DNA from 3 places in the Streptomyces sp. WAC04114 genome. Region 1 is predicted to be linked to each of the others. Evidence: predicted binding sites of a transcription regulator. Region 1 holds the regulator's gene; each other region holds the start of a gene.

Region 1 (3,229 bases):
CGCCATGGGGGCCTGCACGATCGGGTGGGGGAAGAGATCGGTCAGTGCGGAGGACATGACGGCATGTTGTCACGTCCTCCGAACAACTCCGAAACCGGCCTGCCGACTGGCATAGACCAGAGGAACAGGCACCTCCCGTCACCCGGGAGGCGCCCCGTATCACCCGTTACAGGCACCCGTCAGCGACCGTTGAACGCGTCCTTCAACCGCGAGAACAACCCTTGCTGCCCGGGTTGGAACTGACCCGTGGGGCGTTCCTCGCCGCGGAGTTTGGAGAGCTCGCGCAGCAGGCGCTCCTGCTCGGGGTCGAGCTTGGTCGGGGTCTGGACCTCGACGTGGACGATGAGGTCGCCGCGACCGCCGCCGCGCAGGTGCGTGACGCCCCGGCCGTGCAGCGGGATCGACTGGCCGGACTGGGTGCCCGGGCGGATGTCGACCTCCTCCATGCCGTCGAGCGTCTCCAGCGGCACCTTCGTGCCGAGGGCCGCCGCCGTCATGGGGATCGTCACCGTGCAGTGCAGGTCGTCGCCGCGCCGCTGGAACGTGCTGTGCGGCAGCTCGTGGATCTCGACGTAGAGGTCACCGGCCGGACCGCCGCCGGGGCCGACCTCGCCCTCGCCGGCGAGCTGGATCCGCGTGCCGTTGTCGACACCGGCCGGGATCTTGACCGTGAGCGTGCGGCGGGACCGCACGCGGCCGTCGCCCGCGCACTCCGGGCACGGCGTCGGGACGACCGTGCCGAAGCCCTGGCACTGCGGGCAGGGGCGGGAGGTCATGACCTGGCCCAGGAAGGACCGGGTGACCTGCGAGACCTCACCGCGGCCGCGGCACATGTCACACGTCTGGGCGGAGGTGCCCGGGGCCGCGCCCTCGCCGTTGCAGGTGTTGCAGACGACGGCCGTGTCGACCTGGATGTCCTTCGTCGTGCCGAAGGCGGCCTCGCCGAGCTCGACCTCGATGCGGATCATCGCGTCCTGGCCGCGGCGGGTGCGCGAGCGCGGTCCACGCTGCGACGCCGTGCCGAAGAACGCGTCCATGATGTCCGAGAAGTTCCCGAAACCGCCGGCTCCGAAGCCGCCCGCGCCGCCGCCACCGGCCTGCGACAGCGGGTCGCCGCCGAGGTCGTAGACCTGCTTCTTCTGCGGGTCCGACAGCACCTCGTAAGCGGCGTTGATCTCCTTGAACCGCTCCTGGGTCTTCGGATCCGGGTTGACGTCCGGGTGCAGCTCGCGCGCGAGCCGCCGGAAGGCCTTCTTGATCTCTTCCTGCGACGCGTCGCGGCGCACGCCGAGTACGGCGTAGTAGTCCGTGGCCACTACGACTCCGCCAGGATCTGTCCGACGTACCGTGCCACTGCGCGTACCGCTCCCATCGTTCCCGGGTAGTCCATGCGGGTCGGTCCGACCACGCCGAGCTTGGCGACTGCCTCGCCGCCCGAACCGTAGCCGACCGACACGACGGACGTGGAGTTGAGTCCTACGTGGGCGTTCTCGTGACCGATCCGTACGGTCACGCCCGGATCCTGCGCCTCGCCGAGCAGCTTGAGGAGCACGACCTGCTCCTCCAGCGCCTCCAGCACCGGCCGGATCGTGAGAGGGAAGTCATGCCCGAAGCGGGTCAGATTGGCGGTGCCGCCGATCATCAGCCGCTCCTCGTTCTCCTCGACGAGCGTCTCCAGAAGTGTGGAGAGCACCGTAGAGACCGTACCCCGGTCCTCGTGCTCGAACGCCTCCGGGAGATCCTCCACCAGACTCGGCACATCCGTAAAACGGCGGTTCGCCACACGGCTGTTGAGCCGGGCGCGCAGATCCGCGAGCGAGGCGTCGCCGAAGGGCGCCGGGCAGTCGACCACCCGCTGCTCGACCCTCCCGGTGTCCGTGATCAGCACGAGCATCACGCGCGCGGGCGCGAGGGAGAGCAGCTCCACGTGCCGCACCGTCGAACGGGTCAGCGAGGGGTACTGCACGACGGCGACCTGACGCGTGATCTGCGCGAGCAGCCGCACCGTACGCGCAACGACGTCGTCGAGGTCGACGGCGCCGTCGAGGAAGTTCTGGATCGCGCGCCGCTCTGGCGCGGTCATCGGCTTGACGCCGGCGAGCTTGTCGACGAACAGCCGGTAGCCCTTGTCGGTGGGGATGCGCCCGGCACTGGTGTGCGGCTGGGCGATGTACCCCTCGTCCTCCAGGGCCGCCATGTCATTGCGGACGGTGGCCGGGGAGACGCCGAGGCTGTGCCGCTCGGTGAGGGCCTTGGAGCCGACCGGCTCCTCGGTGCCGACGTAGTCCTGGACGATGGCGCGCAGCACCTGAAGCCTGCGTTCACTGAGCATCGCGCACACCTCCAGAAGTCGTCCGCCCGTTGTCCTGCCTGTCGAGCCTGGCACTCTGCGCGTGCGAGTGCCAGCATTCCCCGGCCCAGTGTACGGCGGTGGGGTACACCCCCGGCAAGGCTGGTCGTGCGGCGCCGTGCCCCGAGCGGGGTGCACCGCTAGCGTCGCCGTATGACGGTGACTTGGGAAGACCTCGGATGGGAGCGTCTGGCCGCCGGGGTGGGGCGGTGCCGGCTGCCGGTGTGGGACTGCACGGCGGGGCTGGTCGCCGGGGAGGGCGCCGCCCTCTTGATCGACGCGGGGTCGAGCCTCGCCGAGGGCGAGAAGTTGCGTGCGCAGGCGCGGTCGCTGGCGGGGCACGGTGTGACACATCTCGCGCTGACCCATCCGCACTTCGACCACGTCTTCGGGGCGGCGGCCTTCCCGGACGCGGAGGTGTTCGGCGCGGTGGGCATGGACGCGGTGCTGTCACGGGTGCGGGACCGGGAGGAGCTGCGCGCGGACGCGGTGCGGGGCGGGCTGGCGGCGCCCACGGCCGAGGAGGCGGCGCAGCGGCTGGTCCCGCCCGGGCACCTGGTGTCCGGCGAGTGGACCCTCGACCTGGGCGGCGGGTGCCAGGTGCTGCTGGCGAACGTCGGTCCGGGGCACACCGCGCACGACCTGGCGGTGCTGGTGCCGGGCGATCCGGAGGTGGTGTTCTGCGGCGACCTGGTCGAGGAGTCCGGCGAGCCGCAGGCGGGCCCCGACGCGGTGCCGTCGCACTGGCCGGCCGCCCTGGACCGGTTGCTCGACCTGGGCGGCGAGGACGCGGTGTACGTGCCCGGTCACGGAGCGGTGGTGGACGCGGCGTTCGTGCGGGCGCAACGGGACGCGCTGGCGGCGCGTTTCGGCGTGTCG
Region 2 (3,229 bases), on a different contig from region 1:
ACCTTGGAGGTGATGACGTAGCCCTCGAGGCCGGCGTTCTCGGCGATCCAGCGCAGCGGCTCGACGGCGGCCTTGCGGACGACCGCGACACCGGTGGCCTCGTCGCCGGTCTTGCCGAGGTTGCCCTCGAGGACCTTGACGGCGTGGACCAGGGCGGAGCCACCACCGGAGACGATGCCCTCCTCGACCGCGGCGCGGGTCGCGGAGATGGCGTCCTCCAGACGGTGCTTGCGCTCCTTGAGCTCGACCTCGGTGGCGGCACCCACGCGGATGACGCACACGCCGCCGGCCAGCTTCGCGAGGCGCTCCTGGAGCTTCTCGCGGTCCCAGTCGGAGTCGGTGGACTCGATCTCGGCCTTGATCTGGGCGACGCGGCCCTGCACGTCCTCCTTGTTGCCGGCGCCGTCGACGACCGTGGTGTCGTCCTTGGTGACGGTGACGCGGCGGGCGGAGCCGAGCACGTCCAGGCCGACCTGGTCGAGCTTGAGGCCGACCTCCTCGGAGACGACCGTGGCGCCGGTGAGGATCGCCAGGTCCTGCAGCATCGCCTTGCGGCGGTCGCCGAAGCCGGGGGCCTTCACGGCGACGGCGTTGAACGTGCCGCGGATCTTGTTCACGACGAGGGTCGACAGGGCCTCGCCCTCGACGTCCTCGGCGATGATCAGCAGCGGCTTGGAGGCGTTCGACTGGATGACCTTCTCCAGCAGCGGCAGGAGGTCCGCGATGGCGGAGATCTTGCCCTGCGTGATGAGGATGTACGGGTCGTCCAGGACGGCTTCCATGCGCTCCTGGTCCGTCACGAAGTACGGCGACAGGTAGCCCTTGTCGAAGGCCATGCCCTCGGTGAAGTCCAGCTCCAGACCGAAGGTGTTGGACTCCTCGACGGTGATGACACCGTCCTTGCCGACCTTGTCCATCGCCTCGGCGATGAGCTCGCCGACCTGCTGGTCCTGGGCGGACAGACCGGCGACGGCGGCGATGTCGGACTTCTCGTCGATCGGCCGGGCGGTCGCGAGGAGCTCCTCGGAGACCGCGGCGACGGCGGCGTCGATGCCCTTCTTCAGGGCGGCCGGGGAGGCACCGGCGGCGACGTTCTTCAGGCCCTCGCGCACGAGCGCCTGGGCGAGCACGGTCGCGGTGGTCGTACCGTCACCCGCGATGTCGTTGGTCTTGGTCGCCACCTCCTTGACCAGCTGGGCACCGAGGTTCTCGTACGGGTCCTCGACCTCGACCTCGCGGGCGATGGTCACACCGTCGTTGGTGATGGTGGGAGCGCCGAACTTCTTGTCGATGACGACGTTGCGGCCCTTGGGGCCGATCGTCACCTTGACCGTGTCGGCAAGCTTGTTGACGCCGCGCTCGAGGGCGCGACGGGCGTCCTCGTCGAACTTCAGGATCTTCGCCATGGGAGCGTGAGCCCTCTTCCGGAATCTGGGATATACGGCACTGCGCCCCGGGCGCCCGGCTTCATGTCGATCGCGGGGGCCAGGGGCGCAGCTTCAAAGCAATGTGCTTGGGGTGAATTACTTCTCGACGATCGCGAGCACGTCGCGGGCCGAGAGGACGAGGTACTCCTCGCCGTTGTACTTCACCTCGGTGCCGCCGTACTTGCTGTAGAGCACGACGTCACCGACGGAGACGTCGAGCGGAAGACGGTTGCCGTCCTCGAAGCGACCCGGGCCCACGGCCAGGACGACGCCCTCCTGGGGCTTCTCCTTGGCGGTGTCCGGGATGACCAGGCCAGAGGCGGTGGTCTGCTCGGCGTCGAGCGGCTGGACCACAATGCGGTCCTCGAGCGGCTTGATGGCAACCTTGGAGCTGGTGGTCGTCACGATCCGACCTCCCCCTTCGGAGATCTCACGGGGTTAACTGTCTGAGGTGGCGACCAGGTGGATCCGTCGTCGCGGGTGCCGGACCTGCCCGTCGCTGTGTTGGCACTCTCCTAGGGGGAGTGCCAAAGCCGAGACTATGACTGCGATTAGCACTCGGTCAAGCGGACTGCTAATTGCCGGCGGCGCGTCGGCCGGGCGCTCTCTCCAGGTGGTCCATCGGGGGGTCCTTCGGGTTGCCCATCGGCTGGTCCTTCGGCTGGCCCATCGGGCGGTCCTGCACGTGGTCCTCCAGCCGCCCCACCCGAAGCCCCCTGCGCTCGATCTCGCGCAGCAGCCGCACGGTCCGTTCGGTCAGGCTCGGGGACATCGTCTCGCCCGCCGGCACCGAGACGATGTCGCCCGGCCGCAGGCCCGGCTCGCCCCGTGTGTACGTCAGTTCGCCGTCGACGCCCAGGGACGCGCGCCACAGGACGACCGCCGTGATGCCGCAGTCGGCGGCCGCGCGCAGGGTCGTCCGGTCGTAGGTGCCGTAGGGCGGGCGGAAGAGGCGGGGGCTGATGCCGAAGCGGGAGCGGAGCTTGTGCTGCTGGCCGCAGATCTCGGCGCGCTGGCCGGCGTAGGGCAGGCCGCGCAGGGCGGGGTGGTCGAGGGTGTGGTTCTGGATGGACGCGCCGACCGCGCGCAGCCGGGCGAAGTGGCCGTAGCCGGGGCCCACGACGCTGTCCGTGAGGAACATGCTGACGGGCAGGCGCCGTTCGCGGACGAGGCCGACGAAGCGGGGGTCGCGTTCGGCGCCGTCGTCGTAGGTGAGGAAGACGACGGGTTCGCGGGTGGGGACGTGGTCCACCACGGGCGGCAGCGGGCGGGTGGCGCTCACGGCGCGGGGCGAATCCTGGGCCCGGCCGTCGGCGGTGTCCGGCCGCTCCCCCACGCCCCCGGCGCAGCCGGCCAGCAGGACCGCGCACAGCAGGGCGGCGGCCGGCCGCCTCACAGGTAGTCCTCCAGCCGCCCGACCGCGTACCCCTGGGCCGTCGCCTTGTTGAGGAAGCGGCGGACCATGTCGGCCATCGTGCCCTTCCAGTGGTCGCGGCCCCGGAAGTGGGTGAGGACGATGTCGCCCCGGCGCAGCTTGCGGTCCCCCTCGCGGTACTCCCAGTGGTCGGCGAAGACCTCCTCGTTCCACAGGGGGACGTACGTGATGCCGCAGGTCTTGGCGGCGCGCAGGGTCGCCCGGTCGTAGCTGCCGTAGGGCGGTCGGAAGAGGGTGGGGCGCTTGCCGAACTGTCTTTGCACGTAGCGCTGCATGCCGCAGATCTCCCGCCTCTGCCCCCGGTAGGACATGCCCCGCAGATTGGGGTGGTGGAGGGTGTGGTTGTTCAGGACCACACCCTTGGACT
Region 3 (3,229 bases), on a different contig from region 1:
GGGGCGCACCCCCGAATCCGCGACGGGGCGCGCCCCGGAACACGCGACGGGATGCACCCCGGAACACGCCCGAGGGCGGCACCCCCTGTCGGAACAGGAGGTGCCGCCCTCGGTAAGGACGTTGATCAACCCTGGGGTCGATCAGAAGTCCATGTCACCGCCCGGCATGCCGCCGCCGGCGGGCGCGGCGGCCTTCTCCGGCTTGTCGGCGATGACGGCCTCGGTGGTGAGGAACAGCGCGGCGATGGAGGCGGCGTTCTGCAGGGCAGAGCGGGTCACCTTCGCCGGGTCGATGATGCCCTCGGCGATCATGTCGACGTACTCACCGGTCGCGGCGTTCAGGCCGTGGCCGACCTGGAGGTTGCGGACCTTCTCCACGACGACGCCACCCTCGAGACCACCGTTGACGGCGATCTGCTTCAGCGGGGCCTCCAGCGCGAGCTTCACGGCGTTGGCGCCGGTCGCCTCGTCACCGTCGAGCTCCAGCTTCTCGAAGACCTGGGAGGCCTGCAGCAGGGCCACGCCACCACCGGCGACGATGCCCTCCTCGACGGCCGCCTTGGCGTTGCGCACGGCGTCCTCGATGCGGTGCTTGCGCTCCTTGAGCTCCACCTCGGTGGCGGCACCGGCCTTGATGACCGCGACACCGCCGGCGAGCTTCGCCAGGCGCTCCTGCAGCTTCTCGCGGTCGTAGTCCGAGTCGCTGTTCTCGATCTCGGCGCGGATCTGGTTGACCCGGCCCTGGACCTGCTCGGCGGAGCCGGCCCCGTCGACGATGGTGGTCTCGTCCTTGGTGATGACGACCTTGCGGGCCTTGCCCAGCAGGTCGATCGTGGCGTTCTCCAGCTTGAGGCCGACCTCCTCGGAGATCACCTCGCCGCCGGTGAGGATGCCGATGTCCTGCAGCATCGCCTTGCGGCGGTCGCCGAAGCCCGGGGCCTTGACGGCGACGGACTTGAAGGTGCCGCGGATCTTGTTGACGACCAGGGTCGACAGGGCCTCGCCCTCGACGTCCTCGGCGATGATCAGCAGCGGCTTGCCCGACTGCATGACCTTCTCGAGGAGCGGCAGCAGGTCCTTGACGTTGCTGATCTTCGAGTTGGCGATCAGGATGTACGGGTCGTCGAGGACGGCCTCCATACGCTCCATGTCGGTGGCGAAGTACGCCGAGATGTAGCCCTTGTCGAAGCGCATACCCTCGGTGAGCTCCAGCTCCAGACCGAAGGTCTGGGACTCCTCGACGGTGATGACGCCTTCCTTGCCGACCTTGTCCATGGCCTCGGCGATGAGCTCGCCGATCTGGGTGTCGGCGGCGGAGATGGAGGCCGTGGAGGCGATCTGCTCCTTGGTCTCGACGTCCTTCGCCTGCTCCAGCAGGGCGGCGGAGACGGCCTCGACGGCGCGCTCGATACCGCGCTTGAGGGCCATCGGGTTGGCGCCGGCGGCTACGTTGCGCAGACCCTCCTTGACCAGGGCCTGGGCGAGAACGGTCGCGGTGGTCGTACCGTCACCGGCGACGTCGTCCGTCTTCTTGGCGACTTCCTTGACCAGCTCGGCGCCGATCTTCTCGTACGGGTCCTCGAGCTCGATCTCCTTGGCGATGGAGACACCATCGTTGGTGATCGTGGGCGCGCCCCACTTCTTCTCGAGGACGACGTTGCGGCCCTTGGGGCCGAGCGTCACCTTGACGGCGTCCGCGAGCTGGTTCATGCCGCGCTCGAGGCCGCGCCGCGCCTCCTCGTCGAACGCGATGATCTTGGCCATGTGAAGTGGTCCCTCCAGGACTGGGGGTGATTACTTCGGACCGCGCCCGCGCCCGCGACGGACGGCTCGCCAGCCTTGTGGTTCCTTCCCACCCGGCCTGCGGGCCTCACCGACCCGGTCCTTACGTTGTCACTCTCACCTTCAGAGTGCTAACGCAATGATTAGCACTCGACCCCTGCGAGTGCAAGCGCCTCCCGGGGATCGGGCGGGGGCGTCAGCCGCCCGCGAACACCGCCCCGCAGGCTGTTCGAACAGGCCGAAGGGCCCGCACCCCGGGGGGTACGGGCCCTTCTGAGAAGACCGGTCGCTGATGCGTTGGTCGTGGTGCGCGTTCAGGCAGAGACGCGAACCATGTCGGCCTGCGGTCCCTTCTGGCCCTGCGAGATCTCGAACTCGACCCGCTGGCCCTCTTCAAGGGTGCGGTAGCCGTCCATCTGAATCGCGCTGTAGTGGACGAAAACATCCGCACCACCGTCGACCGCGATGAAGCCGTACCCCTTCTCCGCGTTGAACCACTTGACGGTGCCCTGAGCCATGCCTAACTCCCCTATTACTGGCCCTTGCACAGATCCACACTTCGCGGATCCGGGTCAGACCTCACCCCCCACGGTTGGGGGCGTGCGCCGGAACGCGTCGACCGCGGCTGAATGTATCTGTCCAACTGCCGTCTGCAACAGGTCAATCGGACGAGAATTCCGGACGCGCCGGGTCCGGAATGTGGGGAGAATTCGCCCGAATTCAGGGCAAGTCGGGCCACACAAAGGGAACAAAAGCCGCAAAAGATGCGCACACTTTGGCTACATCTTGTCGGGCTCGCAGCGGGAATTCAGGGTTCCGATCAGAGGATCAGGACCGCGTTCCCCAACTGTACCGCGCTCAATCACGCAGAATTGCCCCCTCCGCTTCTCTCACGGAGGGGGCAATTCGATGAACTCTCAGTGACAGCCGTTACCGAAGGTAATAACGGGCCGCTCGACCGGTTCAGCCGCCGGCGACGGCGGGAATGATCGACACACCGGCACCGTCCGGCGTGGCCGTCTCCAGACCCTGCTCGAACCGCACGTCGTCGTCGTTGACGTACACGTTGACGAACCGACGCAGCTTGCCCTGGTCGTCCAGTACCCGGGCGGCGATCCCGGTGTGGTTCTTCTCCAGGTCGGCGATCACCTCGCCGAGGGTCCCACCATCGGCGGACACCTCAGCCTGACCGCCGGTGTAGGTACGCAGGATGGTGGGGATGCGGACGGTGACGCTCATGACTTCAAAACCTCCGGTTGGGCGAGATACCTAGGGGCGGGGGGCTGTGTCGATTTGCGGCTCCGCCGCGTGGGCGCGACCAGCCCCCGCGGGCCCGCAGCAAACAACGACGCTCAGACGAGCCCGGCCTCACGGAACGACTCCAGGCTGGGACGAATGGTCGCGGTCAGCCCCGTCCCCGCCACAGCGTCCAGCGTCTTGAGACCAT

Evidence for each region. The regulator HrcA, encoded in region 1, represses chaperone genes, less so after heat shock. The targets are predictions, from matches to a motif close to TTNGCACTCNGNNNNNCNGAGTGCNAA.
Region 2: a site for HrcA is predicted at 1,932-1,958, ahead of groES (co-chaperone GroES). Genes of this name have one in related genera too.
Region 3: a site for HrcA is predicted at 1,891-1,917, ahead of groL (chaperonin GroEL). Genes of this name have one in related genera too.

Annotation. Positions count from the first base shown of each region.
Region 1 covers NZ_JAIGQA010000175.1:12,201-15,429, forward strand. The annotation lists gene K4G64_RS31885 (nitronate monooxygenase) at 1-57, opposite strand, end outside; gene dnaJ (molecular chaperone DnaJ) at 180-1,316, opposite strand; gene hrcA (heat-inducible transcriptional repressor HrcA) at 1,316-2,332, opposite strand; gene K4G64_RS31900 (MBL fold metallo-hydrolase) at 2,504-3,229, shown strand, end outside.
Region 2 covers NZ_JAIGQA010000042.1:43,975-47,203, forward strand. The annotation lists gene groL (chaperonin GroEL) at 1-1,406, opposite strand, end outside; gene groES (co-chaperone GroES) at 1,524-1,832, opposite strand; gene K4G64_RS14445 (polysaccharide deacetylase family protein) at 2,002-2,823, opposite strand; gene K4G64_RS14450 (polysaccharide deacetylase family protein) at 2,820-3,229, opposite strand, start outside.
Region 3 covers NZ_JAIGQA010000021.1:58,920-62,148, reverse strand. The annotation lists gene groL (chaperonin GroEL) at 142-1,764, opposite strand; gene K4G64_RS09095 (cold-shock protein) at 2,097-2,300, opposite strand; gene K4G64_RS09090 (MoaD/ThiS family protein) at 2,746-3,021, opposite strand; gene thrC (threonine synthase) at 3,135-3,229, opposite strand, start outside.